2 regions of the Mobilicoccus sp. genome follow, and region 2 is predicted to be linked to the other one. Evidence: riboswitches for the same ligand, from Rfam matches in the RefSeq annotation. Region 2 holds a riboswitch; the other holds the start of a gene.
What was found. Region 2 has a riboswitch for cobalamin ahead of RT054_RS08085 (hypothetical protein). Riboswitches for the same ligand answer to the same signal wherever they lie in the genome.

Region 1 (7,529 bases), on a different contig from region 2:
GAGGGTGCGCATGTCGTAGATCGAGTCGATGGCCACGCCCGCCATGCCGACGTCACCGGCGACGCGCGGGTGGTCGGAGTCGTACCCGCGGTGCGTGGCGAGGTCGAACGCGATCGACAGACCCTTCTGGCCGGCCGCGAGGTTGCGGCGGTAGAAGGCGTTGGACTCCTCGGCGGTGGAGAACCCGGCGTACTGGCGCACGGTCCAGGGCTGGTTGACGTACATCGTCGGGTACGGGCCGCGCAGGAACGGCGGCGCGCCGGGCACGGTCTCGAGGAAGTCCAGGCCGTCGAGGTCGTCCTCGGTGAACAGACGCGGGACGACGATGCGCTCGGGTGTCTCCCACGGCTCGGGGTCTTCCCCCAGCGCCTGGGTCCAGCGGGCGGCGTCCTCGGCGTCGGGCAGGCCGTCGCCGAGTTCGATCGAGTCAAAACGCGGGATCGTCATCGGGCCACTCCCATGTCGTCGAGAACGGTGTGCAGGGTGTCGACGACGTCGATGCCGTCGTGGACGACGCCGTCGGGGGCGTCGGCGGCGGTCACCGTCGCCTCGGAGTCGGCGCGGTCGGCACCGTCCTCACCACGCGGGGGGTACTCGGTCGCGCGACCGGCCATGAGGACGCGGCCCACGCCCGCCTCACGGAGGGCGGCGAGCGCGTCCGGCGCGAGGCGTTCGTACACGTCGGCCGAGGAACAGAGGACGGCGAGCGTGGGGGCACTCGCGTCGGACAGCGCCGCGGTGAGGGCCTCGGCGGAGTCGACCTCGATCGAGCGGGTCGCGATGCCGCCGACGGCGAGGAGGTTCGCGATGAACATCTCGCGGGGACCGTAGTCGCGGCGGGTGCCGAGGCAGACGAGGACGGCCTCGGGACGCGTGCCGGTGGCGGTCTCGTGCGCGGCGGACCGGTCGCGCAGCGCCTCGAACATCTCGGCGTCGCGGCGCGGCAGTAGTCCGGGCTGCTCGTCGACCCCGCGGCCCTCGGCGACGGGGGCGCTCTCGCGCAGGGAGCGTTCGGTGATGTTGGGGAAGGTGCTGACGCCGGTGATCGGCTGGGTGCGGTGGGCCAGGCGCGTCTCGCGTTCGGCGGCGACGGCGGCGATGCGGTCGGTGACGAGGCTGCCGGCCAACGCCGTCGCCATGCCCCCCTCGGCCTCGATGGCCTGGACGAATTCCCAGGCCCGGCGCGCGAGGTCGTCGGTGAGGGACTCGACGTACCAGGATCCGCCCGCGGGGTCGGTGACCCGCCCAAGGCTGGACTCCTCGGCGACGAGGATCTGGGTGTTGCGGGCGATGCGGCGGGGCAGCACCTCGGGCTCGCCCCACACGGAGTCGAACGGGGCGACGGTGATCGCCTCGGCCCCGCCGACGGCGGAGGCGAAGCACGCGACGGTGCCACGCAGCATGTTCACCCACGGGTCGTCGCGGGTGAGCATCCGCCACGAGGTGACGGCGTGCTGGCGGGCGCCGCGACGCTCCTCGGGGACGCCGCACGACTCGGCGACCCGCGCCCACAGGCGTCGCAGCGCGCGGAGCTTGGCGATGGTGAGGAACTGGTCGGCGGTGGCGGCGAGGCGGAACTCCCACTGCGTCACCGCGTCGGCCGGGGCGATGCCGGCCTCCTCGAAGGCGCGCAGGTAGGCGATGCCGGTGGTGATCGCGCAGGCGAGTTCCTCGACGTCACCGGCGCCGGCGTCGTGGTAGGGCCGGGCGTCGACGACACCGGCCCTGACCTGCGGATACCGCGAAAGGCAGGTGCGTCCGGCGTCGACGAGGTCGGACATGTCGACCGCGCCCGAGCCGCCGCCGGAGCGGGCGTGGCGGCCGAGGGGGTCGTGGCCGAGGACTCCGGAGACGGCGTCGTCGGCGAGTCCGCACTCGGCCCACAGGGCCATGAGCGCGTCGGCGGCGGGGCGGTCCTCCTCGACGCCGCTCACCGTCACCGGGGCGAGGTCGAGGTAGACGCCGGAGAGGACCGTCGACAGGTCGTCGACGGCGATGGCGCCCGGGCCGGTGTGCAGCCACAGACCGGTGACGCCGCGCTCGAGGTCGAGAAGCACGGCCTTGCGGGTGGCCGCGGCGTCGCTGCCGGCGTGGAGTTGCCGGATCTCCCAAGGCGCGTGCGGGTCCCGCAGGGCCGTGCCCCGCGTGAAGGGCATGAGGCCAGGCCGACCGAGCGTGCCCTCGAAGCGGCGGTACAGCGGGCTGATCGTCAGCCCGTCGACGGTGTGGGTGAGCAGGCGCTTCACCGCTGCGTCCCCGTCGAGATGCCGCTCCGGCGGTCGCTTGCGGTTGAGGGCGGCGGCCGCGAGGGTCCGCCAGTTCTCATCGGTCAGGGTGTCGAATCCTGCCGCGAGTGGCGTGTCGTCAGCCATGGCCTGCCTGTTCATGCGTCGTGATCGAGGTGCGCCGCGGACAGGCGGACCGTTCCAATACTGCTCGTGCCGGCGCAGGCGTCGCCGTCGCGTGTCGGCACGACCTCCCAGCCCTGCTCCACCAGCACCGTCAGCCCCGCGAACCCGCGGGCAACGACGATGTCGGCCCAGGGGCGGTCCTCGTGGGCGAGGATCGTCTCGAGGAGCAGCGCGGGGATCTCCGGGTGCGCGTCGAGCGCGGCGGAGGCCACGACGAGACGCGCGAGGGTGAGGTCGGCCCCGAGGTTCCCGGCCACGAACCCGGCCAGACGTCCGTCGACACCGGCCGTGACCAGGTCGAACTCCGGTCGAGCGAGCGCGGGCCTCAGCCAGGACAGCTCGGGGTCGGTGGCACCTCGGCCCTGGGCCTCGAGATGAGCGAGTTCGTCCGTGAGGGCGAGGACGTCCCTCTCCTCGTTGTAGCGCGACAGGCGCACGGGCCCGATGAAGCCCCGATGAGACGGCTCGAGACGTCGTGTGCGTTCGGTGTCGACGGGCATTGCTGACCTCCCGGTGGGAACCGAGGGTCGAACGGCGCCGCCGCCGCGACATCGCGGGCGGTGTGTGCCGGCCTTCCCTCGAGGCGGTGTACACGGGCGCGACGCACGGGTGTGCGGCGCACTGGCAGGTCTTCGGACTCGTGGGCCGGTGCGGAATGACCGCTGTTCCTACTTGCCGTCGCTTCCCAGGTGGTCTTCCCAGTGCTTCGTGACGACGTTCGTTCCCACTCACCGCTGCGGGGCAGCTCCGGATTCACACCGGATTCCCTCTTACGACTCCCGCGCGAGACGCGGGAGAACCAGCACCACCACCGTAGCGCGAGAATCCGATGCGGTCCGGGGTGCGAGCCGCTCGGGACCTCGGTCCCCATCCCCCCGGGGACATGCCGCGGCGTGTCGCCCGGATGACCCGCTGCTCCAGCCCCGAGTGGCTCCGGCCTGGATGACCGAGCCGTCGTGGCTCGATCGCTGAGGGCTGAGGCTCCTCCATCGCCTCCGCGCCGCCGGCCACGGCCCACGCTCGCGACACCTGACCCGCGGGGCTCCGGAACCGGGCGTCAGGGATGGGTGCGGCTGTGTCGTGTCAGGGTCAGCAGCGCCTTCGTGGACGGAGGCCCAGTGAACGGAGGCGAGCAGTTCGAGGTCGTAGGTTCCTTCGAAGCCACTGATGAGAGCAAGGACGTGCCGGGTCCGGGCCGCAGTGCCGGTGAACTGCACGACGGTGTCGTGGAGTCGGTCATCCGGGATGAGTGCGCGTGGTTCGGGGACGCCTGGTAGTTCGCTGATGCCTCCCAGACACGTCCGGTCGTTGCGTTCGACGCGGTCACGGCGTCCATGACGGCGCACGCCGACCAGGCGGAGCGGTACGAGGTGACGAAGCAGCTCGCGCTGAATCTGCTGTACCAAGCCGGGATCGAGTACCTGAAGTCGATCAGAGCACCGGGGTGACACAGATAGCGCAATTCACTCGTCGCGCAGAAAAAAGACCCGGCCCACGAGGGACCGGGTGAGTGATGTGTCCACCCTAGCCCGTCGGGCTCACCATGGCAACGGCCGGCCCGGCGACCTCACCACTGCGGGGGGCTTCGTGATCGTCCCGACGGCATCAGGCAATCGATGGGTGGTGAAGCCCGGCGCTCGGAGGGTGCGCCACCAGCTGCCGCCGACACCATCGGTCGGCTTCCCGCGCAGGTCACCCGCGGTGTTCCCGCCAGACGGGTTCATCATGCCCACGGGCACGCGTCCGCGGGCCCGTGCGATCGGCGACTTCAGGCCGGAGTCATTGGAGATGACAAACGCCGCGTCGACGCCCCCGGCGAGGACATCGGTGAGGAGGTGCGTGGCGACGAACGCAACAGCGGCGCAAAGCTCCGAGACGTCACGTGACGAGCGGCGTCCAGCGGGGCCAGGGAATCGCCGTCCCCGTAGCCGGCCATGTCGCGTCAGGCGTACGCGGGTCGCCGCAGCCAGGAGTCACGTTCGAGGGCCTCCCAGGCGGTTGCCACGTGGTCAGGACTGAAAAGCGTGGCCTTGCGGCTCGTCCAGTCACGGATGATACGGCTGGCCGCGTCAGGGTCCGCAGCGCCTTCGTGGACGGAGGCCCAGTGAACGGAGGCGAGCAGTTCGAGGTCGTAGGTTCCTTCGAAGCCACTGATGAGAGTGAGTACGCGCCGGGTCCGGGCCGCAGTGTCGGGAGACTGGACGACAGTGTCGTGGAGCCGGTGTCGGGCGCTCTCGGTGACTTCCAGCGCCTCTGCGTCGAGGGGGGACGTCGAGCCGTCGCCGAAGCCGGTGATGAAGTGCCCCTCCATGTCACGCAGCGCCTTGCGGAGATCGTCTGCGTACGGGCCGTACGGGCCCTTGGCGTAGTGGAGCCCGAGCGGTTCACCGGACTCTTGCAGCAAGTAGGCGAGCTTCTGGGTGCCGATGAGTCCGGGCCACTCCCAGGCCGCGGCGTGGTAGCCGGCGATGAGCGCGAGTAGTGCCGCGCGGACAGGGGTGAGGCTGGGTGCGGCGGTGCGGTCGATCATCTCTCGCGCGGGCGGAGCCCCGGCAGGCGGGTATACCCGCACGTCCACGGCGTCGAGTTCGGCGAAGGCGGCGTGGATGCGAGGAGCGACGTCGCCCCACTCGAGTCCTCCGTTGCCGCAGCCCAGCGGCGGGACGGCGATGGATCCAATGCCCAGCTCCTTGACGACGCGGACAAGGTCGTCCAGACCGGCCTCGATGTCACTCATCCTCGAGCCGGCCTTCCAGTGCCGTTTGGTGGGGAAGTTGATGATGTAGCGAGGGCCGGTCAGACTGCCGGTCTCCCACACGTGCATCCGCCCGGTCTCCAGCCGGCCGGCCCTGGCCGCGCGGGCGTAGTCGGCGAACATCTCGGGGTAGGCGCGCTTGAACTGCAACGCGATGCCCTTGCCCATGACGCCGACGGTGTTGACCGTGTTGACCAGGGCATCTGCATCGTCGGCGAGGAGGTTGCCGGACACCTCGCGAACCATGGTCTCTCCCGTAGTCGTCATCCCTCAGAAGTACCAGCCGGGCCTGACACCCCTTCGTGGCTGGTGTCCGGCCAGCGTACCCAGCACGGACTCGACTCGGTCCAGAACCATCTCATCGCGAGTCGCGACGAACGTGATGGCCTCCCAAGGCAGTCGTCGATGCACCAGGAGCTCTGCCTGGTGGCGTTGTGGGCGGTCTGGGGCATCATCGGTCCTGCTCCAGAACTTCGACTGAACCAGAGCCCAGTCGATGTGCCCTTCCAGTGCGGCCGGATCTGACGTGAACGAGGCAAGTGCCATGGCGGCATTCCGATCGGATGCTGCCCAACCCAACCCGAGGTTCTCGATGACCTCCACCGTGCTGCACAGGTAGATGAGCGGGCCCTGGCCGTCCTGATAAGTGGGGACCCGACCGGTGTGAATGTTGAAGAGCATCGGCCCTCGGCGCCCGAAGTAGAACGGCACATAGTCCGCGACGACCCCTTTCGGGCCGCAGGTGACCGAGACGTGTCGTCGCCGTTCCTTGATGCTACGAGCCCCAACCTCCGTCGTGAGGCGACCTGGCGCGTGGGCGTTGCTGTCGCACACCAGACCGTCGCGGGCGATCGCGAGCAAGTTGTCGACGTGCGTGAAGTGGTAGACCCATGTCGGTATGGGGCGAAGCATCAGGCGCCCTCCCCCTCCACGTATTTCGGGGCGAGGGCTTCCATCTGTTCGACGACGAGGCGGATGGCTTCGGGTTGCTGGTCGGGCGGGTACTTGTACTTGACGAGCAGGCGCTTGATGGAGACGCGGAGTTTGGCGCGGACGTCTTCGCGCACGGTCCAGTCGGTGCGGACGTCGCTGCGCATGATGGCGATGAGTTCGCGGGCGATCTGGGCGAGGGTGTCCTCCCCTTGGAGCAGCACCGCCGCCTCGTTCTGGCTGACCGCGTCGTACAGGGCCAGCTCGTCGCGCGCCAGCGGCGGGTCGAACTGCTCGCCCCGGCTCGCGTCGGCGGCGACGTCGGCCGCGAAGCGGATCAGCTCCTCCAACACCTCCGCGGCGGTGAGCTGGGAGTTGACGTAGCGGTTCATCAGCTCGGCGAGCCGTTCGGAGAACTGCCGCTCCCGGCTGAGGTTGCCGCCGGTCACGGTGCGCACGTCGTCGGTGAGCGCCGCACGCAACGCCTCAATCGCGACGTTCGGGGCGGGGCTGCGCCGCAACGCCTCGATCGCGCCCGGCGTGAGGCGGCCCAGGTCGGGTCGCTCGATACCCGCGCGGGCGTAGATGTCGACGACCTCACCGGGCTCGATGTGACCCACCATGAGCGAACGCAACAGCCGCGCGATGTCCTCCGGCACGGGACGGCCGGACGCGCGACGCTCCTCGGCCTCCAGTTTGGCGATGTAGACGCGGACCTCTTGGTGGAACCGGAAGTCGTTGCGACGCTCCTCCAGCACCTCCGCGCCGCCGGCCACGGCCCACGCCCGCGATACCTGACCGGCCAGACGCCGGTAGCGGCCATAGACCGATTCGGTCTCCGCCTCCTCCCCGTCCTCCCCCGGCTCACCGCGGCGAGAGGCCGGCGCGAGCAGCGCGTTCGCTGCGGCGAGCACGGTGTTGAGGTAGGCAGAAGGCGAGGGATCTGCGCGGAGCCGGGCATGCCAGTCCAACGGCAGCGTCGCGTCGAGCTGCGCCAGCAACTCGAGGGCGAGCTGCACGGCCTCGTCGATCCTGCGCCCCTGGGGTTTGGCGCGGCGGTCGGTGTCGCTGTACTCGGCGAGGGCGGCCTCGAGGTTCTCCACCAGCGGGGCGTACCCGACGAGCAGGCCGTTGTCCTTGCCACGCCACGTGCGGTTGACCCGCGCGAGGGTCTGCATGAGCAGCGCCCCCTTGAGCGGCCGATCGACGTAGAGGGTGTGCAGGCTCGGGGCGTCGAACCCGGTGAGGAGCATGTCCTTGACGATGACGAGTTCGAGCTCGTCCTCGGGGGACTTGATGCGCTTCTGGATGGCCTGCTGCTCGTGGCCGCGGCGCACGTGCCGGCAGATCGGGTCGGGGTCGGTCGTCGTGCCGGAGTAGACGACCTTGACCTTGCCGCGGTCGAGGGCCTCGGAATGCCACGTGTCGTCACC
Region 2 (7,529 bases):
GCGCGCGATCCGTCGCGAGGGCGATGAGGCGGTCGAGCACCGCGCCACCCCCGGCGCGCAGGCCGTCGTGCTCGTACTCGTCGGTGATCCACGTGTGCATGCGGGGCAGGAGGTCGGCGGTCTCGACGCTGAACGTGGGGTCGACGTAGGCGTCGCGGGCGTAGATCGCCGCCGCGCAAGGGACGTCGGCGTTCGCGAGCGCGTCGGCGTCGTAGAGGCGCGGCCACTCGACCTGCGCCATCGCCTCGGCGAGCTCGGCGTACGGCCGCAGCTCGCTGCTCACCTCGAAGTGCCAGGGGTACACGTGTTCACCGGTGAGGAGGGTGTCGTCGGCGAGGAACGCCTCGGGGTAGGTGCGCGCCGCCGACCAGCGCGTGGATCCGCCGTCGGCGTAACAGGACTCGTGGACGACCGAGTACAGCGGGTTGCGACCCCCGAACGGCAGCAGCGAGGCGAGGTCGTGGCGGAACCACGGGGCCCGCACGTCGCCCTCGAGGAGGTGGGCGAGGGAGGCCGCCCCCGTCGACCCACCGAGCAGGTGCCCGAGGGTGCGGAACCACGGCGGCGTGACGACGTCGCCGTTCGGCAGCCGCACCCGGCCCTCCTCGCAGGCGGCGAGGACGGCCCGCATCCGCTCCCTGCTGCCCGGGTAGCGGCGGTAGAAACGCTCGGACTTCGCCGCCAACGCCTCGTACGTCCGGGCGTACACCTCGTCGACTCCCCGCCCGACGGGCGGCAGGCCACCGGTGAAGTACACCTCCGACAGGCGGTCGGCGTGCCGGGAGAGGTACGCGAGCGCCGTGAACCCACCGAAGCTCTGCCCGAGCAGGCTCCACCGCTCCACCCCGAGGTGCTCGCGCAGGAGTTCGGCGTCGGCGACGATCGCGTCGGCGCGGTGGTGGGTGAGGCGCTCGGCGAGGGTGGCGGTGTCGACGGGGTTCCCGTCGTGACCCGAGTCGCCGGTCGCGTCGGCCCGGAGGTCGGCCTCGCCGAACGGCGTCGAGCGTCCGGTGCCCCGCTGGTCGAGCATGAGGACGCGGTAGTCCTTCAACGCCCGCTCGAGCCACCCCGGGGCCCACGGCACCCCGCTCGGACGCGGGGCCTCACCACCGGGACCGCCCTGCAGGTAGACGAGGTACGGACGGTCCGGACCGTCGGGTGCCGCCACCTCCCGTGCGTACACCGTGAGGCTCCCCCGTGAGGGGTCCCCGTGCACGAGCGGCACCTCGATCTCGTGCTCGCGCGTACGGATTCCGGGCAGGGAGAGGTAGTCGCTCATGCCTCCACGGTAGGCGCGCTACGGTGGCGGTGCTGGTCCTCCCGGTCCATCCGGGAGGGGAAAGAGGGAACCCGGTGGGAATCCGGGACTGCCCCGCAGCGGTGAGTGGGAACGACACCGGCAGACGCACTGGGACGACCACCTGGGAAGCGCCGGTGAAGGACACCGCGGCCTCGCGCCGCGGGGGGCACCACGCCCCGGCGCCCACGAGTCCGAAGACCTGCCAGTGCACCGCACGCCGTGCGGTGCGCCCGTGTCCCACGCCCCGAGGGAGGGCGAGGACACCCCCTCGGGTGGGTTCTCTCGTCCGCGGCGGCGTCCTCGGCCACCCCGCGGGGCCTCATCGCCGGGAGGTCATCTCCGTGAACACCCTGTCCCTGCCCGCCCGCCACGGCGTGCGGTTCGTGCTCTACCCCGGGCACAGCGCCCTCCACATCACCGACCAGCTCACCCACCTCGAGCTCGTCGACGCCCGCGTCCCCGCCACCGGGTCCGCGACACCGCCGGACACCCAGACCTGGCTGGTCTCCTGCGTCGAGAAGCCCGGATTCCGACTCCTCACGATGAGCGAGGACGGCCTGCTCGTCGGGTTCGCCGCCGGCTCGGCCCACGACGGACGCATCACCCTCGACCAGGTCGTCGTCGCCACCCACGCCCGCGCCCGACACCCCGAGATGACCGAGGAACTCATCGAGGCCTTCGTCGACAGCGCGGACCTTCCGTGGGCGCAGGTCGAGGTCCGCGTCCCCGGTCTCGAGCAGTCCGGCCGAGCAGGCTGACCGAGTTCGGCCGAACCCGACCGCTTCCCGTCCCGCCCTCCGCGCCGTCCGCCCACCCGGGCCGACACGCGGGTGGGGCGGGGAGCGGTGGGGACGAGGGCGTCGTCCCCACCTCGGTGCGCCCGAACGACCGCCCTTCACTGCTCCGGTGTCGGCACACCCGACGCCCCTGGGCCCGCCGACACTCAGCGTCCCGGCACCGACCGCCGCGGCCCGCCACCGGCAGTGATGGCGCGTCTCGGCCGACGACGAGGTGGTCAGCAGGAGTCGAGCCAGGCGCGCCACTCGGCGGCCCGGACCGGGGTGCCCGGCGTGATCGTCGACCCGACCCATCGCGTCACCGGCCGAAGTCCCTGGTAGGCGTTGAGGAGCCAGGCCTCCCGCCCGTCGAGGGCGTCGAGGAGGGCACGGACCGGCCGGATCGTGCGTCCCTCGGCCCGCGCACGCTCCTCGACGAGGGCGCGCGTGATGCTCGGCAGCACGGGGAGCCCGGGGTCGGGAACGCACAGATCCTCGCCCTCCCACCAGAGGACCGAGGCCCACCCCGCCTCGAGCACGGCCCCCGCGTCGTCGCGCACCAACACCTCCCCGGCGCCCCGTTCACGGACCGAGGCGATCTGCCGCCCGGCCCAGGCGAGGTCCGGGCCCTTGTGGCGCGGGCGCCTGCGGGGGTCGCCCGGGTCGCGCACGGCCACGGCGACCTCGGCCTGCCGCGGCGGACCCGGCCGGACGTCGAGGAGCACCTCCCGGATCGGCGTCGCGTCCCCCTCGCGTCCCGGCTCCCGACCGGTCTCGTCACCGGCGTCGCGCACGACGATGCGGACACGGGGGAACCATTCGCCGTCGAGGGAGGCGAGGTCCGCGGCCGCGTCGATGATCGCTGCGGCATCGAGACCCTCGCCACCGCCGAGGGCCGGGGCACCGACGGCATCCGAGGCACGGCCCGCGAGGGAGGCGGCGAACCGATCCCGGTGCGCCTCGAGGGCCCGGACGTGGCCGTCGACCTCGCGCCACGACTCGGCGAGCAGCACGTCGAGGACCCGCGCTTCGTCGACCGCACCCGGCAGGGGGACGAAACGTGACCCGTCCCAGCGATGGCTGCTCACCGGGGTCTCCCCTCGCTCGTCTCGTCGAGCGAGGGGCCTCCGTCGGGGTCGTCGTCGGGAGCGGCGGGAGTGACGCCCGGCGCTCCGAACGCGGCATCCTCCTCGAAGACGGGCCCGAGGTCGACGTCGAGCGCCCGGGCGAGGGTGCCGGCTTTGACGGAGGTCTCGTGCCATTCGGCCGCCGGGTCGCTGCGCGCCGTGATCGCGCCGCCGACGCCGTAGGTGAGCCGGCCGCCGTGCGCGACGACGGTCCGGATGACGATCGACAGATCGACCACCCCCGTCACCGACACGTACCCGAGGACCCCGGAGTACACCCCCCGCGGTCCCCCCTCGAGCTCACGCAGCAGCCGCACCGACCGTTCCTTCGGCGCGCCGGTCATCGACCCGCCGGGCAGGGCGGCACGGATCGCGTCGACCGGTGTCCGATCGGCGGCGAGGTCACCGGTGATCGTGCTGACGAGCTGATGCACCCCCGCGTGGGTCTCGACGTCGAAGAGCAGGGGCACCTCGACGGTGCCCGGGGTGCACACCCGGGAGAGGTCGTGGCGCAGGAGGTCGACGATCATGAGGTTCTCGGCCCGCTCCTTGACGTCGGTGCGCAGCTCCTCGGCGAGCGCCGCGTCCTCTGCGGGCGTGATTCCCCGCCGCCTCGTGCCCTTGATGGGTTTGGCCTCGACGCGGCGCACGCCACCCTCGGGACGGACCCGCAGGAACCGCTCCGGGGAGGCGGACAGGACCTGCGTCCCGCCGAGGTCGAGGTAGGCGGCGAACGGGCGCGGCGAGGTCTCCCGCAGGCGCCGGTAGAGGGCGAACGGGTCGGGCGCGGCGTCGACCTCGATGCGGTTGGTGAGACACAGCTCGTAGCTCTCACCGGCGGCGATGAACTCCTGCGCCCGGGCGATGAGGTCGAGGTAGGCCGCCCGGTCGTGCCGCAGCGTGACGTCGACGACGTCGACGGAGGCCAGGGTGTCGACGTCCGCATCGGCGTCGGCCTCGGCGACCGCGACGACGTCGGCGCAGTCGGGCGTGGTGTCGTCGGGCGTCGTGTCCCGGACGAGCGCGTCGAGCCTGGCGGCGGTCGCCCGCAGCCAGGCCCGCTGCTGCTCCTCGCACGAGGCGTCGACGAGCGCGACGACCCAGGCCGCGCCCACGTGGTCGAGGGCCACGAGGCGATCGGTGCGCACGAGGACGGCCCGGGGCGGACCTCCGGCGTCCACCGCCGGGGCGTCGCCCGGAAGGAGCATCGCGCACGCCTCCTCGTAGCCGATGTACCCCACCCAGCCCGGCTGGAACGGGAGCGGGAAGCCGGCGCCGCCCTCGCGGGTGTCCGGATCAGGGAAGCCCCGCGGCTCCGCCCCGTCCGCAACGTCGACCACCTCGACGTCGACCACTTCGACCTCGAGGACACCGAGGTCGGATGCGACGACGTCGAGGACGTCTCCGTCGCCGACGTCCGCGAACGGCACCCCCGAGGCGTCGTGCACGACGAGGTGGCCGTCGCCGTCGACGGTCGCGATCCGGGCGAGCGGTCCGGAACCGGACCCGCAGGCGGAGACACCACCGACGCCGGGGGCTGTCGCCGAGTCGAGCCACCACGAGTACGCCTCACCTCGGAAGACCGCGTCGTACACGGCCTCGGCGGAACCGGAGAAGCCCACCCGTGTCGCCACCGCCCGCCATCGGCGGCCCGGGGACGGGGCCGGGACCGAGGCCCCGGACGGGCCTCCGCCCGTAGTCGTGAGCGACCGCTCCTGCGGGGACGAATGGTCCGCCTCGGTCGAGCGTTCCCCCTCGGTCGAGCGATCCCCCTCGACCGCGCCGCTCCCGGTGCCCGCGCGATCCTGGGTCCCCCGGCGACGATCGGCGTTCCAGCGATCGGCGAGCTGGAGGAAGGTCCGCATGAGGTCTCGGCCACCGACGGAGCAGATCGACTCGGGGTGGGTCTGGATGCCCCACAGCGGCCGGTCGCGGTGGTGGAGCGCCATGACGAGCCCGTCGGAGGTCGCGTCGACGACGAGGGTCTCGGGCAGGTCGGTGACGACGAGGGAGTGGTAGCGCACCATCGGGAGCGGGTCGGGAAGCCCGGCGAACAGGCCCGAGCCGTCGTGACGGACGTCCCCGATCTCGCCGTGCACGGGCGAGGGGGCGCGGACGACGCGGGCGCCGGCCGCGTGGGCGAGGGCCTGCATCCCGAGGCACACCCCGAGGACCGGCACCTCGGCCTGGCGGACGACGGCGGCGGACAGGCCCAGATCGGCCGGGTTCTCGGGGGTGCCGGGGCCGGGGGAGACGACGACCGCGTCGTAGCCGCCCAGCCAGTCTTCCAGGGGGTCGGGTGGGGTGGCGTCGGCGAGGACGACGTCCGGAACCCGGCCGGTCACCCGGGCGATGTCGTGGACGAGGTTGCCCGTGAACGAGTCGTGGTTGTCGACGACGAGGACCCGCACCGTGTCCTCCCGTCGATCGCCGCGGCCGTCCGGTCGTGTGACCGGGTCGTCGTCCATGATCGCCCAGTCGCGACGACGCGCCGACCGAGCCCGGGGTCGACGCGTCCGCTCACCTGCGTCACCACCCGTCGCCCGAGGACGTCACATCCACGGCGAACGCCCACCTGCACCGTGCTGTGTCACAGTGGGCGGAGCCCGAATCAGGTTGGAGGTCCCATGTCCGACGCCGAATCGCCCATCCCCGGCGCGGAGGGTCCGGTGGATCCCACGGCCACGCCGGCGCGAACGCCCGATGGTCGCACCGACCGCGACGGCACCCTCGTCGAGGAGCCGGTCTCCTCGTCGTGGCCGGTCGTCACCGCCCCCTGGGGCACCCCGGGCAACCATCTCACCGGCCCGATCCCCCGCATCCGGCGCCGCCGCGACGGTTCGCTCACCCACGGCCACGAGGACGACGGCACGGGTCCCGACCGCGCGGGCGAGGAGTCGTGAGCGATCCCTATCGCATCTGCGTCGTGTGCTCGGGCAACATCTGCCGCTCCCCGATGGGCGAGATCGTCTTGCGACGCCGCTTCGAGGAGGCGGGCCTCGCCGACGACGTGATCGTCGACTCGGCGGGCACGGGCGACTGGCACGTCGGTCACGGCGCCGACCCGCGCACCGTGCGGGCCCTGCGCTCGGCCGGCTACGACGGATCCGCCCACCGCGCCCACCAGTTCGAGGACGCGTGGGTGGGCGGCCGGGACCTCGTGCTCGTCGCCGACTCGGGCCACCTGCGCGACGTGCGTCGCCTCGCCCGTGGTACCGACACCACCCACGTGCGCCTGCTGCGCGGTTTCGACCCGGCGGCGGTGGAGGCGGGCACGCTCGACCTCGACGACCCCTATTACGGCGACGACGCCGGTTTCGACCGCTGCCTCGCGGAGGTCGAGGCGGCCGCGGACGGCATCGTCGAGTTCGTCAGCGGAGAGCTCGAACAGCGCTGAGCCCGAACGTCCGTCGCGCGTGGGTGCGTCCGGCGTCGCACGGGGTCGTCGCCCCCGAGGGGCCGGACGGGACGGCGGAAGGATCGTCGGCCGCGAGTGACAGAATGCCGGGCATGACCTCGCTCGCGGACATCACCCCTCCGATCGCCCTCGGCGCCCTCGACGGCCGCTACCGCAAGGCCGTCGCCCCGCTCGTCGACCACCTCAGCGAGGCGGCGCTCAACCGGGCGCGGGTCCACGTCGAGATCGAGTGGCTCATCCACCTCACCGACCGTCGGGTGGTGCCGGGCGTCCGACAGCTCACCGAGACCGAGATCGCCCGACTGCGGGCCATCGTCGCGGAGTTCGGCGCCGAGGACATCGCCGAACTCGCCGAGATCGAGCGGGAGACCGTCCACGACGTCAAGGCCGTCGAGTACTACCTCAAGCGCCGCATGCCCGCGATCCTCGGTGAGGACTCCGCGCAGCTGTCCGAACTCGTCCACTTCTGCTGCACGAGCGAGGACGTCAACAACCTCTGTTATGCGCTCATGGTCAAGGGCGCGGTCGAGACCGTGTGGCTGCCCGCGGCCGAGGACCTCCTCGACCAGCTCACGGCCATGGCGAACGACCTCGCCGAGGTCCCTCTGCTCTCCCGCACCCACGGTCAGGCGGCCACCCCCTCGACGATGGGCAAGGAGATCGCCGTCCTCGCCCACCGCCTGCGGCGTCAGGTCCGGCGGATCGCCGGGGCCGAGTACCTCGGCAAGCTCAACGGCGCCACCGGCACCTACGGGGCGCACGTCGCGGCCGTGCCGGGCGCCGACTGGCCGGCGATCTCGCAGACGTTCGTCACCGACCGCCTCGGACTCACGTGGAACCCGCTCACGACGCAGATCGAGAGCCACGACTGGCAGGCCGAGCTCTACGCCGACGTCGCCCGCTTCAAC

Region 1: linked by a shared signal. The riboswitch ahead of RT054_RS12150 (hypothetical protein) and the one ahead of RT054_RS08085 (hypothetical protein) in region 2 are both predicted to bind cobalamin.

Annotation. Positions count from the first base shown of each region.
Region 1 covers NZ_DAMBGD010000015.1:80,558-88,086, forward strand. The annotation lists gene scpA (methylmalonyl-CoA mutase) at 1-447, opposite strand, end outside; gene RT054_RS12145 (methylmalonyl-CoA mutase family protein) at 444-2,372, opposite strand; gene RT054_RS12150 (hypothetical protein) at 2,384-2,911, opposite strand; cobalamin riboswitch at 3,017-3,230, opposite strand; gene RT054_RS12155 (macro domain-containing protein) at 4,354-5,412, opposite strand; gene RT054_RS12160 (DUF4433 domain-containing protein) at 5,437-6,078, opposite strand; gene RT054_RS12165 (type I restriction endonuclease subunit R) at 6,078-7,529, opposite strand, start outside.
Region 2 covers NZ_DAMBGD010000008.1:38,925-46,453, forward strand. The annotation lists gene RT054_RS08080 (alpha/beta fold hydrolase) at 1-1,279, opposite strand, end outside; cobalamin riboswitch at 1,296-1,522, shown strand; gene RT054_RS08085 (hypothetical protein) at 1,642-2,058, shown strand; gene RT054_RS08090 (aminotransferase class IV) at 2,316-3,164, opposite strand; gene pabB (aminodeoxychorismate synthase component I) at 3,161-5,671, opposite strand; gene RT054_RS08100 (hypothetical protein) at 5,831-6,106, shown strand; gene RT054_RS08105 (low molecular weight protein-tyrosine-phosphatase) at 6,103-6,600, shown strand; gene purB (adenylosuccinate lyase) at 6,714-7,529, shown strand, end outside.